DNA from 3 places in the Anaerobacillus sp. 63XJN7_5_ISO-PGPR-S23-430 genome. Region 2 is predicted to be linked to each of the others. Evidence: a T-box and tRNA genes for the amino acid it is inferred to sense, from the RefSeq annotation. Region 2 holds a T-box; the other regions hold tRNA genes.
The links. The T-box of region 2 lies ahead of tyrS (tyrosine--tRNA ligase). A T-box ahead of a tRNA ligase gene usually reads a tRNA of that ligase, here a tRNA-Tyr.

Region 1 (4,990 bases), 1.4 Mb from region 2:
TCCTTGATTCTACGCTGCCAAGAAAAGCCTCTAGTGAGGAAAAAGGTGCCCGTACCGCAAACCGACACAGGTAGGCGAGGAGAGAATCCTAAGACGATCGGGAGAACTCTCGTTAAGGAACTCGGCAAAATGACCCCGTAACTTCGGGAGAAGGGGTGCTTCCTCGGGTTTATAGCCCAGGGGAGCCGCAGTGAAAAGATCCAAGCGACTGTTTAGCAAAAACACAGGTCTCTGCAAAGCCGTAAGGCGAAGTATAGGGGCTGACACCTGCCCGGTGCTGGAAGGTTAAGAGGAGGGGTTATCCCTTACGGGAGAAGCTCTGAATCGAAGCCCCAGTAAACGGCGGCCGTAACTATAACGGTCCTAAGGTAGCGAAATTCCTTGTCGGGTAAGTTCCGACCCGCACGAAAGGTGCAACGACTTGGATACTGTCTCAACGAGAGACCCGGTGAAATTATAGTACCTGTGAAGATGCAGGTTACCCGCGACAGGACGGAAAGACCCCATGGAGCTTTACTGTAGCCTGATATTGGATTTTGGTACAGCTTGTACAGGATAGGTAGGAGCCATAGAAGTCGGACCGCCAGGTTCGATGGAGGCGTCGGTGGGATACTACCCTGGCTGTACTGACATTCTAACCCAGCACCGTGATCCGGTGCGGAGACAGTGTCAGGTGGGCAGTTTGACTGGGGCGGTCGCCTCCTAAAGTGTAACGGAGGCGCCCAAAGGTTCCCTCAGAATGGTTGGAAATCATTCGCAGAGTGTAAAGGCACAAGGGAGCTTGACTGCGAGACCTACAAGTCGAGCAGGGACGAAAGTCGGGCTTAGTGATCCGGTGGTTCCGCATGGAAGGGCCATCGCTCAACGGATAAAAGCTACCCTGGGGATAACAGGCTTATCTCCCCCAAGAGTCCACATCGACGGGGAGGTTTGGCACCTCGATGTCGGCTCATCGCATCCTGGGGCTGAAGTAGGTCCCAAGGGTTGGGCTGTTCGCCCATTAAAGCGGTACGCGAGCTGGGTTCAGAACGTCGTGAGACAGTTCGGTCCCTATCCGTCGCGGGCGCAGGAAATTTGAGAGGAGCTGTCCTTAGTACGAGAGGACCGGGATGGACACACCGCTGGTGTACCAGTTGTTCCGCCAGGAGCATAGCTGGGTAGCTACGTGTGGAAGGGATAAGTGCTGAAAGCATCTAAGCATGAAGCCCCCCTCGAGATGAGATTTCCCACAGCATGAAGCTGGTAAGATCCCTTAGAGATGATGAGGTAGATAGGTTCGGGGTGGAAGCGTGGCAACACGTGGAGCTGACGAATACTAATCGATCGAGGGCTTAACCTAAAAACGAAAAGTAAAGCAGGCTTGGTCACTTTCGTAGACCATTGGAGCTCTTGAACGTAAGGCGCTTTTCGCCTGAAGTGAAAGAGTGAAATGGGCAAGAATGTAGCCTGCGGAACTAGACATTGTTATTGGAAAACGTTGTGCGTGCTATCTAGTTTTCAAGGAATGAAAATTTTTCTTGATCTTTATAAAGAAATATAGTAAGATATATCTTGTCCTTGGTTAAACACTTTCTAGTGGAACAACCTTTGATTAGTCTGGTAATGATGGCGAAGAGGCCACACCCGTTCCCATGCCGAACACGGAAGTTAAGCTCTTCAGCGCCGATGGTAGTTGGGGGATCTCCCCCTGCAAGAGTAGGACGTTGCCAGGCTGACCAATATTCCACAGTAGCTCAGTGGTAGAGCAATCGGCTGTTAACCGATCGGTCGTAGGTTCGAATCCTACCTGTGGAGCCATTATGCTTCCATAGCTCAGCAGGTAGAGCACTTCCATGGTAAGGAAGGGGTCATCGGTTCGAATCCGGTTGGAAGCTCCAGGACATGGCCCGTTGGTCAAGCGGTTAAGACACCGCCCTTTCACGGCGGTAACACGGGTTCGAATCCCGTACGGGTCACCAATTTAATTTATCTATACTCTGTGGAGGATTAGCTCAGCTGGGAGAGCATCTGCCTTACAAGCAGAGGGTCGGCGGTTCGAGCCCGTCATCCTCCACCATTTTTCTTAATAATTGCTTTACCTTCAGGAGTACTCAGTAGAGTGCACTCTTTTTTATTTGTTAATACTATATATTTGCCGGCCTAGCTCAATTGGTAGAGCAACTGATTTGTAATCAGTAGGTTGGGGGTTCAAGTCCTCTGGCCGGCACCATTTTTCCAGTGGAGGGGTAGCGAAGTGGCTAAACGCGGCGGACTGTAAATCCGCTCCCTCAGGGTTCGGCGGTTCGAATCCGTCCCCCTCCACCAGTAAGAGCCATTAGCTCAGTTGGTAGAGCATCTGACTTTTAATCAGAGGGTCGAAGGTTCGAGTCCTTCATGGCTCACCATATGCGGAAGTAGTTCAGTGGTAGAACATCACCTTGCCAAGGTGGGGGTCGCGGGTTCGAATCCCGTCTTCCGCTCCAAACTTTATATGCGGGTGTAGTTTAGTGGTAAAACCTCAGCCTTCCAAGCTGATGTCGTGGGTTCGATCCCCATCACCCGCTCCAAATGGGGCCTTAGCTCAGCTGGGAGAGCGCCTGCCTTGCACGCAGGAGGTCAGCGGTTCGATCCCGCTAGGCTCCACCATTTTCCTTAAACAATGTTTAGGGTTTTTTTTATGTCATAAAATCATTTTGAAGTAGGAAACTTTTCTATTTCTAATGCGCCTTGCAGATGATATATGATTCAGATCCTCCACGGCCAGGCTACTGTTCCTTATATTTATCCGTAAAGAACATCAATTTACGTAATTGTATGAATATTTATTCGTATTTTATGTCAGGTTGAGTCATTTACTGGAATATGGGTAGAATAGAGCTAGACTAGGATACGAGGAGGCTACATAATGAATAATAAACTTTCGATTATAGGAGTACCAATGGATCTTGGCCAAATGAGACGCGGGGTAGACATGGGTCCAAGTGCGATCAGATATGCTGGAATTGTAGAACGGTTATCAAATTTGAATTACGATATTGAAGATCTTGGGGATATTGAAATAGGAAGGCCAGAAAAGCGTCCAGAAGAACAGGATCATCAACTTAAAAATTTGAAAGAAGTTGCTGATGCTAGCGAAAAGCTTTCAAATGTTGTAAATGAAGTGATTAATCGAAAGCGCTTTCCACTAGTGTTTGGTGGAGATCATAGTATTGCTATTGGCACTCTTGCCGGTGTAGCACGTAATTATGAAAATTTAGGCGTTATTTGGTACGATGCGCATGGTGATTTAAATAACTCCGAAACGTCACCATCAGGAAATATTCATGGAATGCCACTTGCAGTTAGTCTTGGTATTGGTGATGAGTCTTTAACTAGCATTTCAGGATATTCACCTAAAATTAAACCAGAAAACATTGTGATTATCGGAGCTCGTTCTCTTGATGATGGTGAGCGTAAACTGATTAAAGAAAAAGGTATTAAAGTATATACGATGCATGAAGTTGACCGTATGGGTATGACGCAAGTAATGGAAGAGGCTATCGAGTATGTATCGAAAGACACTGATGGGGTGCATTTAAGTCTTGACCTTGATGGACTTGATCCGCACGATGCTCCTGGAGTAGGTACACCAGTACTTGGAGGAATTAGCTATCGTGAGAGTCATCTTGCGATGGAAATGCTTGCAGAATCAAACATTTTAACTTCTGCAGAATTCGTTGAAGTGAATCCTATTTTAGACGAGAAAAATAAAACGGCTACTGTTGCCGTCGCTTTAATGGGATCTTTATTTGGGGAAAAATTAAAATAAACACAAAGGCAGCGACTTTATCTTAAGATAAAGCCGCTGTTTTTTTATTTCGACATTGATCATATTCGTTTAATAGATAGTCCAGATAAGTGCTAATTTCAATTATTTCGGAAGAACTAAGTGGTTTGTTCCTTGCTAATAAATTCATTTTATTGCGGGAAGCCTCAATTTCTTGAAGGAGATGATCTTTCTCGCTTTTTATTTGAAAGCTTATTTTTCGATTCAACCTTTCCATGAGCCGAACCACCCTCTCAATAATTTATAGCTTTATACCCTATATATTAAAAAAATAAACTATTTTCACTAGAAAATTATGTATTTTCATTAAAAACAGTAATTCAAACGTGATAGAATAAGGAAAGATTAGAAAATGTTTTTTTAGAAAAAGTGAAACTTTGTTTTTCCTGATACGTAACTATAATAGCCGCAGGAATCAGCGGGGGTTGAAAAAATGGATGCAATCGTAAAAAGAATCGTGTTGAAAGTAAGAAAAGGGGACCATAATGCATTTGGGGAGTTAGTAGAGCTCTATAAAGATCGAGTCTTTGCTTTGACATACCGAATGCTTGGTAACAGGCAGGAAGCTGAGGATGTGGCTCAAGAGGCATTCATTCGTGCTTATACGAACATTGATCGCTATCAGATTGATCGAAAATTCTCTACTTGGTTATATCGTATAGCCACGAACTTATCGATTGATCGTATGCGAAAGAAAAAGCCGGATTATTACCTCGATGCTGAAATTTCGGGAACGGAAGGTCTGACAATGTATTCTCAAGTGTCGACTGATGAACCATTACCTGATGATGAAGTTGTATCGTTAGAGGCACAGGATGGGATACATCAGGCTATTCTAAGTTTGCCAGCTAAGTATCGAAGTGCTATAACTTTAAAGTATATTCAGGAGTTATCGCTAAAGGAAATCAGTGAAATTCTGGATTTACCAGTAGGAACGGTCAAAACCCGAATACATCGGGGTAGAGAAGCGCTTAGAAAGAAGCTTCGAGAGCAGTAAGAAAGGGGGAGAAGCTATGAAATGCCCTGCAGAAATAGTTGCAATTATGCATGATGTACTTGATGAAGAAGCTACAGATCAACAGCGTAAAGAGCTATTTGATCATTTAAAGACATGTCATGATTGCAAAGAGCATTATGAAGAACTGAAGAAAACGGAATCGTTTCTCCTCAGCTCACCTTCTATGA
Region 2 (4,990 bases):
GCATAATGCTGCAGGCTGTTTTTTTACTGGTCGTTATTGCTTGTGTTGCCGCCGGTGCTATTTGAATTATTTCCGCTGTCAGCACCATTTGTAGGACTACTGTTTCCATTGTTATTTCCATTACCGGAGTTGTTGGAGTTGTTATCATTTGCATTTTCACCGGTGTTGGTATTCCCTTCATTTGAAGGTGAATCTTCTGAGTTGCTGGATTCATCACTATCATTATCGGAGGGAGCATTATTTTCGTTCTCTTCATTATCAGAAGCTTCATCATTTTCTTCATCTGTTGAAGGTTCTGCTTCTTGCTTTTTCTCAGGTTTTGGCTCTGGTTTATCAGACCAATCTCCATTTGTTACTTTAGCCGATGGTCCCGATTCATTCCCAGCTACATCAACTGCTGTTACGTAATAGGCATATGCACCAGAAGGGATGTTGAATGAGCTACCATCAGATGCTTTTACGCTTCCAAGCTTCGTAAATGAACTACTACCGTTCGAAGCGCGATAAATACGATAACCAACAATATCACTTTCACCTGAAGCACCCCAATTTAGTGAAGAGCCACTTATTGAAACGCCACCAACTGCGCCTGGTTTTTTCCCATTTTCTGAAGCAGTTTTTCCTTCTGAAACGATATTTAAATCACTAAATCCAGAAGGGAGAAGCTGTGAAATATCAACTCCTGAGAAGTAATCCTCTTTAATCATGACTCCGCTGGATACAAACTCTTCTGGAGTGGAACTAAGTGCTTGATAGGTCTTACCATTCATGATGACATAACGTCCTTGAGTGAGACTGTCATCCACTTCAGTTGGTACATACTTTGCGTTGAATAGATCAGTTTTGACAAGTCCGGCTTTTTGACAGAGATCAGAAGCGAGCTTTCCAGATATACCACAGAACGAACGTCGCACAATACCCGTTGGCATTTTGAATGATTCTTTTGGATCCATTATTTCTGGTTTTTTATCATAAGCGGCATTAGCAAATAGTGCCCATAAGTTTTTGTTTCTGTTGGCATATTGACTATCCATGCTAATTTGTTTGTCATATCCAGTCCATACACCTAGTGAAACATTAGGATTGACTGCTACAAACCATGAATCATAATAATTTTGTCCAGTTCCTGTTTTTCCTGCCCAATCAGAAGCGAATTTTAATTTCCCTGGAATGTCTTGGGCAGTACCCTGGTTAACTACATCACGCATCATATCGATTGATAGATAGGCAGTTTGAGGACTGAAAACATCCACTGGTTCTGGTTTTTGTTCGAAAATGGTGTTTCCATCGCGGTCAACTATTTTATCAATTAAATAAGCATCAACAAACTTTCCTCCATTAGCAAACGTGCCAAATGCGTTGGTATTCTCTTCGACACTTACTCCCCGTTGTAGCGCACCAATTGCCATTGAAGGATTGGTTCGATCATCAAGAGTCATTGTACTAAAGCCCATCTTCACCAAATAGTCGGTTGCGTCCACTGGGTTCATTTTATTATAGACTCGAACAGCTGGAACGTTATAAGACCTTTCCAACGCTTTACGTGCAGTTACAAGACCATGGTAGTTTGATGAATAGTTACCAGGATTATATCCATCTTGAATTGGTAAGTCTGGCACAATATAGCCAGGCTGAACTTTTCCCATTTCCATTGCCGGGGCATAGTCAAGCAATGGTTTCATTGTAGAACCGTTTGATCGATAGGCGTCTGTAGCATGGTTAAGTTCTTCTTGCGCGAAATCCCTTCCACCAACAAATGAAAGAATTTTTCCAGATTCATTTTCGATGAGGATACTACCTACTTGCATAGGAAATTCTTTATTTTCAAGCTCTCCAGTTTCAGGATTTTGCACGGAGAGGGTTTTAGCACTTTGGAAATAGCTTCCGTTTTCTAGCACTTTATCTCTTGCAGCATTCATAGATTCATAAATATCTTTGTCAATTGTAGTATAAATTTTATATCCATTTTTGCGAAGCTCTTTCTCTGCATTACTCATAAATTCAAGGAATACATCTGAATTTTCTTGAACTTCTTCCCATTTCAAATCCATTTTCTTGGCTATTTCCGTTGCAGATCTACCAGTAACGTTAGCATCATAAGTGATTTGATTGTAATAGTCTACACTCTTCGAAAGTTCCTTCCCGTCATATCCTTCTTCATTCGCGATCTGCTCGGCAAGAACTCGCTTCGCACGATCTTCAATCTCAAATGTAAGGTAAGGGTATTTTTCTACTGGCGAAGGCGAAGACTCAGCTAGATTTTTTTCAATATCGTATTCTAGCGCTTTGTTATACTCTTCTTCAGTGATTGTTTCTTCTTCATACATACGATATAGAACAAATTCCATCCGATCGATTCCAGCTGAAAGATCCTTCTTTACCTCACCCGAATTTGTAAAAGGGGTGTATGTATAAGGGTTTTTGGGAATACCTGCAATGAATGCAGCTTGAGGCAAATTTAAATCACTAGCATTTACACCAAATATGCCCTGTGAGGCTGCTTGTACGCCCGCAATATTATTACCGGAAGCATTTCGTCCATAAGGAACGATATTAAGGTATGCTTCTAGAATTTCTTCTTTATTAAAGAAATTTTCGAGTCGAAGAGCGAGTAGCATTTCTTTTGCTTTTCGTTCGAAAGAAACTTCTCTTGTTAGAATCTGGTTCTTAACTAACTGTTGTGTTAATGTACTACCACCGCTTCGATCATCTGAATTGGTGACTTCTTGAAGAACGGCACGTCCAATTGCTTTTGGAACAATACCATCGTGATCGAAGAAATATTCATCTTCTGTGGAAATAACTGCTTTTTGTAGAAGAGGAGAAACGTTTTTTAACTCAACCTCTTTTCGCTCAATATCAGAACGAAAGTTACCAAGAAGAACATCACCTGCAAAATATACCTCACTGGTTTCTTCATAGTTATAAACGTCTCTCTTCATCTCATCGTAAGAGCGAATCGGTTCATCTTTAACAAGTGATGCGAAATATCCTGCACCAACACCACCGGCGAAAATAGTGCCCATTAGACCTAGCACGATAAAAATAAGAAATAAATTCCAAGTCACTTTGTAGGCGATCCTGGACCCGGTTAAGATGTTATATTCTTGTAATCTATCAATGAACGCGTTCCACTTCTGCCTGATAGAAGAAAAAAGCTCTCGCATTCCTATACCCCCTCAAATTAATCCTGTTTATTATAGCATATGTCGTCGAGATTTGTATAAACTGGTAGGGATTTCTGTAGGCTTAGAATTGACATGATTTTACCTTTGTGATATTAATTTAATTAGTGTTTTTTAATGAACGACATGCCTTGATTGGACGAAGTAGCATTTTTCTCCCTTTTTCAGAGAGCTGATGTGCGGTGAGAATCAGCATAAAGGAAAATGTGAATTACCTCCATGAGCATCTAATGGGAAAGACAGTGTCTGTGTAGCATTAGACGGTTCAGACCGTTATTCTGACTGAGTGGGAGAAAGGTTACTTTCTTCAACAAGGGTGGTACCGCGATGAAACTCGTCCCTTTTCTGGGGCGGGTTTTTTTTGTTTTTTTGCCCATTTGGATTATTTTAGTGGTTTGCCAAAAGATATTATTAACGAAAGGAAGTCGATTACATGCACATATTAGAAGAATTAGAAGCAAGAGGACTTTTAAATCAAGTTACAGATAGAGAGGGCCTTGAAAAGGAACTTTCAGAAAACCGCATTGCTCTTTATTCTGGCTTTGATCCTACAGCTGATAGCCTTCATATTGGGCATCTTTTGCCTATTCTAGCCCTACGTAGATTTCAGTTAGCTGGCCACACGCCGATTGCGCTTGTTGGTGGAGCTACTGGGCTGATTGGTGACCCTAGTGGCCGTTCAAATGAACGTACGTTGAATTCAGAAGACATTGTAAAAGATTGGACGAATAAGTTACAGGGACAGCTTGCTCGCTTTTTGGATTTTGGAACAGATGCGAACTCTGCAAAAGCTGTAAACAACTACGACTGGATTGGGGAGCTAAATGTTATTCCATTCCTGCGTGATGTTGGAAAGAACTTTGGTTTGAACTATATGCTTGCGAAAGATTCTGTTACTTCACGTCTTGAAGCGGGAATTTCTTTTACAGAATTTACGTATATGATTCTTCAATCATATGATTTTCTTCAGCTTTACCGGAAAGAAAACTGTCGTCTTCAAATTGGAGGAAGTGACCAATGGGGGAACATTACAGCAGGTCTTGAACTGATTCGTAAAGAAGAAGGCAGCGAAGAGTCTTCAAAAGCCTATGGAGCAACATTCCCACTTGTTACGAAGAGTGATGGTTCTAAGTTCGGTAAATCTGAAGGTGGAGCGATTTGGCTTGATGCCGATAAAACCTCTCCTTACGAATTCTATCAGTTCTGGATTAACACAGATGATCGTGATGTTGTGAAATTTCTTCATTACTTTACATTTTTAAGTATTGAAGAAATTAAAGAGATTGAATCAAAACATATCGAAGCACCGGAAAAGAGAGAAGCTCATCGTACTCTTGCTGAAGAAGTGACAAAGCTTGTTCACGGAGAAGAAAAGCTTCAGCAGGCAATCAACATCTCGGAAGCGCTGTTCAGTGGTGACATTAAACAGCTAACAGCTGATGAAATCCGTTTAGGATTTAAGGATGTTCCTTCTTTCCATGTAGAAGATAATGAAAAGGGACTTATCGATCTTCTTGTAGAAGCTGGTATTTCTTCATCTAAGCGCCAGGCAAGAGAAGATGTTAAAAATGGAGCGGTGTATATCAACGGTGAACGGTGTCAGGAAATGGATAAAGTTATTTCAGAAAGCGACCAAATCGAAAATCAATACGTGATTATTCGTAGAGGGAAGAAGAAATATTTCCTTCTTACGTATTAATCATTTAGCTATTTTAACTAATACTGGTGATTCCCAATAACGGTTGGTTATCACAGAGAGTAAATGAGTAAAAAATCACCAGCGGTTATGAACAGCCAATCATTAA
Region 3 (4,990 bases), 660 kb from region 2:
GCACAATTCATAAAAAAACAAAAGAAACACACCTAAAAAACTCATCAAAAGTGAATAAACAACTTCGAATAACAAGTATCGTTCGTCTTTTTCTGATTTTCAGCTATATTCGCTTATCCTATTGATTCTTGATTCGGGCACATTCGAGTAAAATCTTCGTTTCACTCGCCTTTTATTCCAATACGTGCTGATCTATCATAATACGAGGTAACTTCATTTCAAAGGTAGAACCTTGCCCTTCTTCACTCTCTATTAGCAACTCTCCTCCGTGTTGTTCAATAATCTTCAAACAAACTGATAACCCAAGCCCCGTACCACTCTCTTTTGTTGTGAAAAATGGTTCCCCTAGTCGATCAATATCTTCTTTAGAAATACCGGCGCCATTGTCGGTAATCCTTACAGATATAAACATCTCTTGAACATCCATACTCACATGAAGATATTTCGATTTCTCCATTAGACTCATTGCTTCAATAGCGTTTTTCATGAGATTAATAAACACTTGCTTTATTTGATTAGGATCAGCAAAAACAACTGCTTCCTCATTCCCAAAATTCGTTTGTAATGTTACATCGTTCAATAGAGCATTAGACTCAATCAAGGTTGAGACCTGCTTTAATAAACCTTTCATTTCAACATTCGTAAATAATGTACTATGCGGCTTTGCTAGCGTTAGAAGTTCACTTAGCACTAATTCGATACGGGATATTTCTGAAAAGATTATTTCAAAATACGGCATAGTGGATTCCTTCTTCTCAAGCAGTTGAAGAAATCCTTTCACCGATGTTAGAGGATTCCGAACTTCATGAGCAATTCCAGCGGCAAGCTGTGCAGCTGATGCTAGCTTTTCAGATTTAACCGCAAGGGCTTCATTTGTTTTAAGTAACCGCTCTTCTGATTGCTTTCTAAAGGTTTTATCCTTAATCGTTCCTGTCATTCCTTCAAATCTTCCTTTAGAGCTATATTCATATTTAATAAAGACCTCACACCAGACGAACCCCCCGCCTTTTTTCTGAACCCTGAATTCAAATACGTTAGATTTTTCTGCGCCATCTTGGAATCGAGATAATTCTTTATGTATATTCAGCCGATCATCTGGATGTATATAAGATAAGCTGTATGTGCCTATTGATTCCTGAACGTCGTATCCAGTTAACTCACCCCACGCTTCATTCAACCAGATCCAACTACCATCTATTCCAGTTTGAAAAACAACTTCGTTTAAGCTGTTTATGACACTATTATAGTTTTCTGATAGTTTACGATATTTTTCCTCACTATCTTTTAATTTGGACAGAAGTATGACAGAGCGATCATAATAAGAAGAGAACCACCAAACAATCACCATAACTGAGATCGTAAAGAATATGTCCATTAACCAATTGATTTTAATTTCATTCACAGAATAAAGCCAATAATCCCATAATAGAATCGCCATAAAAAACGTTACAACAGATATAATTCTTCCTTTATATCGCTTCATTTCGTCACCATTTCCCAAGTGATTTATTAATTACTAGTTTATTGGAAATGAAGCCTATGTGCAAACACACATGTGCCGTTAATAAAATAAAAAAACTCCTTGAATAAGTAATCTTATTCAAGGAGTTTTGGGTATGCGCCTTAGAGGATTCGAACCTCTGACCCACAGCTTAGAAGGCTGTTGCTCTATCCTACTGAGCTAAAGGCGCACGATATGAATGGTATTCCATCTCAACAAAAGTATACCATGATTAAAATCAGGTTGTGAAGTAGCTTTTAAAACTCTTCTACAATATGTAATGGAGCGGGTGATGGGGATCGAACCCACGACATCAGCTTGGAAGGCTGAGGTTTTACCACTAAACTACACCCGCAAAAATGGCTGGGCTAGCTGGATTCGAACCAACGCATGACGGAATCAAAATCCGTTGCCTTACCGCTTGGCTATAGCCCAATCATGGTGGAGGGGGACGGATTCGAACCGCCGAACCCTGAGGGAGCGGATTTACAGTCCGCCGCGTTTAGCCACTTCGCTACCCCTCCATGATGAAATTGTAATATGGTAGCGGCGGAGGGGATCGAACCCCCGACCTCACGGGTATGAACCGTACGCTCTAGCCAGCTGAGCTACACCGCCACTTAAATTATGTATGGTGCGCCCGAGAGAAGTCGAATCCCTAACCTTCTGATCCGTAGTCAGACGCTCTATCCAATTGAGCTACGGGCGCAAAAAATATATGGTGCGGGTGAAGGGACTTGAACCCCCACGTCGTAAGACACTAGATCCTAAGTCTAGCGCGTCTGCCAATTCCGCCACACCCGCATGTGCTGTGCATCAGCGACGTTTAATAATATACCATTGAATCATTTAAAATGTCAATCATTATTCTAAAAAAATGTAGAAAGTTTCTTTTGCAAAGAGTGAAAGCGTTGACATGCTCTTCTCCCTCTCATACGATAAGTTGTAGAAAAGGAGCTGTTACATATGAGTTTATCACAGTCCATTACAGGCGCAAAAGAATTCGACAAGAAAGACCCTTTAGCCCATTTACGTGATAAGTTTTACTTAAATCCAAATACGCTATATTTGGATGGTAATTCACTTGGTCTTCTATCAAAGAATGCGGAAGCATCCCTTCTTCGATCTCTTGATGACTGGAAGCAACATGGAATTGATGGCTGGTCTGATGGAAAGCAGCCCTGGTTTTATATGGCAGAAAACATCGGTGAGATGACATCAACGCTAATCGGTTCACATGCTTCTGAAACAATTACTACCGGTTCAATTACAACTAACCTTCATCAGATGCTCGCTACTTTTTTTAAACCTTCAGGAAACAAAACAAAAATACTAGCCGATTCTTTAACATTTCCATCTGACATTTATGCTATTCAAAGTCAGCTTGAACTCCATGGGTTATCCCCTAAAACTAATCTAGTACAAGTTCCGAGCCGTGACGGAAGAACAATCCTGGAAGAAGATATCATTGAGGCCATCGATGAGACTATAGCCCTTATTCTCCTCCCTTCCGTACTTTACCGGAGCGGACAATTACTAAATATAGAAAAAATCACAAAAGCAGCCCATTCTAAAGGAGTAATCATTGGCTTTGACTTAGCTCATTCAATCGGAGCCATTCCACATAAACTTCACGACTGGAACGTTGACTTCGCGGTTTGGTGTACATACAAGTACTTAAATAGTGGCCCTGGTGGTGTTGGTGGACTTTTTGTGCACGAAAACCACCTTGGCAGACGACCCGGTCTTGCTGGATGGTTCAGTTCCAAGAAAGAAGTGCAATTCGATATGAGCCATACGCTTACTCATGCTGAAACCGCTGGCGCATTTCAAATAGGCACACCCCACATTTTTAGTATGGCTCCTTTAATAGGAGCTTTGGAATTGATGAACGAAGCTGGCATAGATGCGATTCGAGAAAAATCATTGTCTCTTACCAACTATTTAATGTGTCTTATTAAAGAAAATCTTGCTGAAGATGGTTTTACAATCACTAATCCATCAGAAGATGATCGACGGGGTGGGCATATTTGTCTCGAGCACGATGAAGCTGCTCGAATTTGCAAAGCGCTAAAACAAAAAGGCGTCATTCCAGATTTCCGCTCACCAAACGTCATTCGCCTTGCACCAATTGCTCTCTATTCATCATTTGAAGATGTTTATCATGTTGTCCAAATTCTAAAGAGTATTATGATTGAAAAAACGTATCAGCAGTTTTCTAACGAGCGAAATGTTATCGCTTAAGTGAGTATAATTTGGTTTTTCTCCATTCATACTATGTGAAATGAAGGAGGGAAACAGGATGACTCAGCTGAACGAACTTGAACTTCAAAACCTGCGTCACATGATCGGCGGACATGAAACACTCGCAAACAAACTTGATTCCTATGCCCAATCTTGTACTTGTCCGCAGCTTAAGCAAATGCTTCAAAAGGATGCACAAGACGCACGTAACACACAACAACAATTAATCAGCTTCTTAAATTAAGGAGGGATTTTATGAATGAGAAAGACATGGTAAATGATTATTTATCCGTATTGAACAGCAGCTTAAGTAATTACGGGAGCGTCATTTCTCAAGCTGACAATCAACAACTTCGTCAGGCTCTTCAACAAATTAGAAATACTGATGAGCAGCGACAATATAACCTTTATCAATACGCTAAACAAAAAGGGTATTATCAGCCAGCTGCCAAAGCCCAAACCAATGAAATTCAACAAGTTAAAAACCAACTAACAGCTCCGCAGCAACAACAGAATAATCAGCCTCCCCAGGTCCATTAATCCAGAGCCGGTGAAAACCGGCTCTGTGTCTTTATGCTCATTTTTTCATAATTTTGTAAATAGAGTTTCAGCCTCCCTTTATATGGATAATTAAATGAGTATTACCTATAGGGAGAGATTGATATGGACTATATTCTTAATGCAATAACCGAATTTTCCGCGTTCATCTGGGGTTATCCTATGATGATTTTACTCTTAGGCGGTGGATTATTTTTAACAATCCGCCTCGGCTTCTTTCAAATAATCTTTTTTCCCCACGCTTTAAAACATACCATTGGTAAAATTTTCAAAAAAGAAAAAGGAGATGGCACAATATCACCATTTCAGGCCTTTGCCTCCGCTCTTGCATCTACTGCAGGTGCTACAAACATTGTTGGGGTTCCTGTGGCAATCGCTTTTGGAGGACCTGGCGCTATTTTCTGGATGTGGATTGTCGCTATAATTGGAATGTCTACAAAATTCTCGGAAATTGTTCTTGGGATCAAATACCGAGAGGAAGACAAAAATGGCGTGTATGTTGGTGGCCCAATGTATTACATAAAAAAAGGCTTGGGATGGAAGTTCGCTTCATCTCTATTCGCTTTTGGACTGATGATTGAAATCATTCCAAGTGTCATGGTCCAAACCAACTCCATTTCAACACTCTCAGAAAGTTCTTTTGGATTACCGACTTGGGTAACAGGTGTCTTATTAATTATCCTTATA

Region 1: it encodes a tRNA-Tyr, which carries the amino acid that the T-box ahead of tyrS (tyrosine--tRNA ligase) is inferred to sense. The anticodon was not compared.
Region 3: it encodes a tRNA-Tyr, which carries the amino acid that the T-box ahead of tyrS (tyrosine--tRNA ligase) is inferred to sense. The anticodon was not compared.

Annotation. Positions count from the first base shown of each region.
Region 1 covers NZ_CM149686.1:170,762-175,751, forward strand. Annotated here, with positions in the region: rRNA gene AC0VYJ_RS00945 (23S ribosomal RNA) at 1-1,339, shown strand, start outside; rRNA gene rrf (5S ribosomal RNA) at 1,596-1,712, shown strand; tRNA gene AC0VYJ_RS00955 (tRNA-Asn) at 1,723-1,797, shown strand; tRNA gene AC0VYJ_RS00960 (tRNA-Thr) at 1,802-1,877, shown strand; tRNA gene AC0VYJ_RS00965 (tRNA-Glu) at 1,884-1,958, shown strand; tRNA gene AC0VYJ_RS00970 (tRNA-Val) at 1,981-2,056, shown strand; tRNA gene AC0VYJ_RS00975 (tRNA-Thr) at 2,134-2,209, shown strand; tRNA gene AC0VYJ_RS00980 (tRNA-Tyr) at 2,220-2,304, shown strand; tRNA gene AC0VYJ_RS00985 (tRNA-Lys) at 2,309-2,384, shown strand; tRNA gene AC0VYJ_RS00990 (tRNA-Gly) at 2,388-2,462, shown strand; tRNA gene AC0VYJ_RS00995 (tRNA-Gly) at 2,473-2,546, shown strand; tRNA gene AC0VYJ_RS01000 (tRNA-Ala) at 2,550-2,625, shown strand; gene rocF (arginase) at 2,885-3,787, shown strand; gene AC0VYJ_RS01010 (aspartyl-phosphate phosphatase Spo0E family protein) at 3,810-4,022, opposite strand; gene sigW (RNA polymerase sigma factor SigW) at 4,239-4,802, shown strand; gene AC0VYJ_RS01020 (anti-sigma factor family protein) at 4,819-4,990, shown strand, end outside.
Region 2 covers NZ_CM149686.1:3,069,589-3,074,578, reverse strand. Annotated here, with positions in the region: gene AC0VYJ_RS16170 (transglycosylase domain-containing protein) at 24-3,167, opposite strand; T-box leader at 3,308-3,530, shown strand; gene tyrS (tyrosine--tRNA ligase) at 3,619-4,884, shown strand.
Region 3 covers NZ_CM149686.1:2,410,273-2,415,262, forward strand. Annotated here, with positions in the region: gene AC0VYJ_RS12660 (ATP-binding protein) at 173-1,483, opposite strand; tRNA gene AC0VYJ_RS12665 (tRNA-Arg) at 1,618-1,691, opposite strand; tRNA gene AC0VYJ_RS12670 (tRNA-Gly) at 1,783-1,856, opposite strand; tRNA gene AC0VYJ_RS12675 (tRNA-Gln) at 1,862-1,936, opposite strand; tRNA gene AC0VYJ_RS12680 (tRNA-Tyr) at 1,941-2,025, opposite strand; tRNA gene AC0VYJ_RS12685 (tRNA-Met) at 2,043-2,119, opposite strand; tRNA gene AC0VYJ_RS12690 (tRNA-Arg) at 2,134-2,210, opposite strand; tRNA gene AC0VYJ_RS12695 (tRNA-Leu) at 2,221-2,305, opposite strand; gene kynU (kynureninase) at 2,468-3,745, shown strand; gene AC0VYJ_RS12705 (hypothetical protein) at 3,804-3,989, shown strand; gene AC0VYJ_RS12710 (spore coat protein) at 4,001-4,285, shown strand; gene AC0VYJ_RS12715 (alanine/glycine:cation symporter family protein) at 4,409-4,990, shown strand, end outside.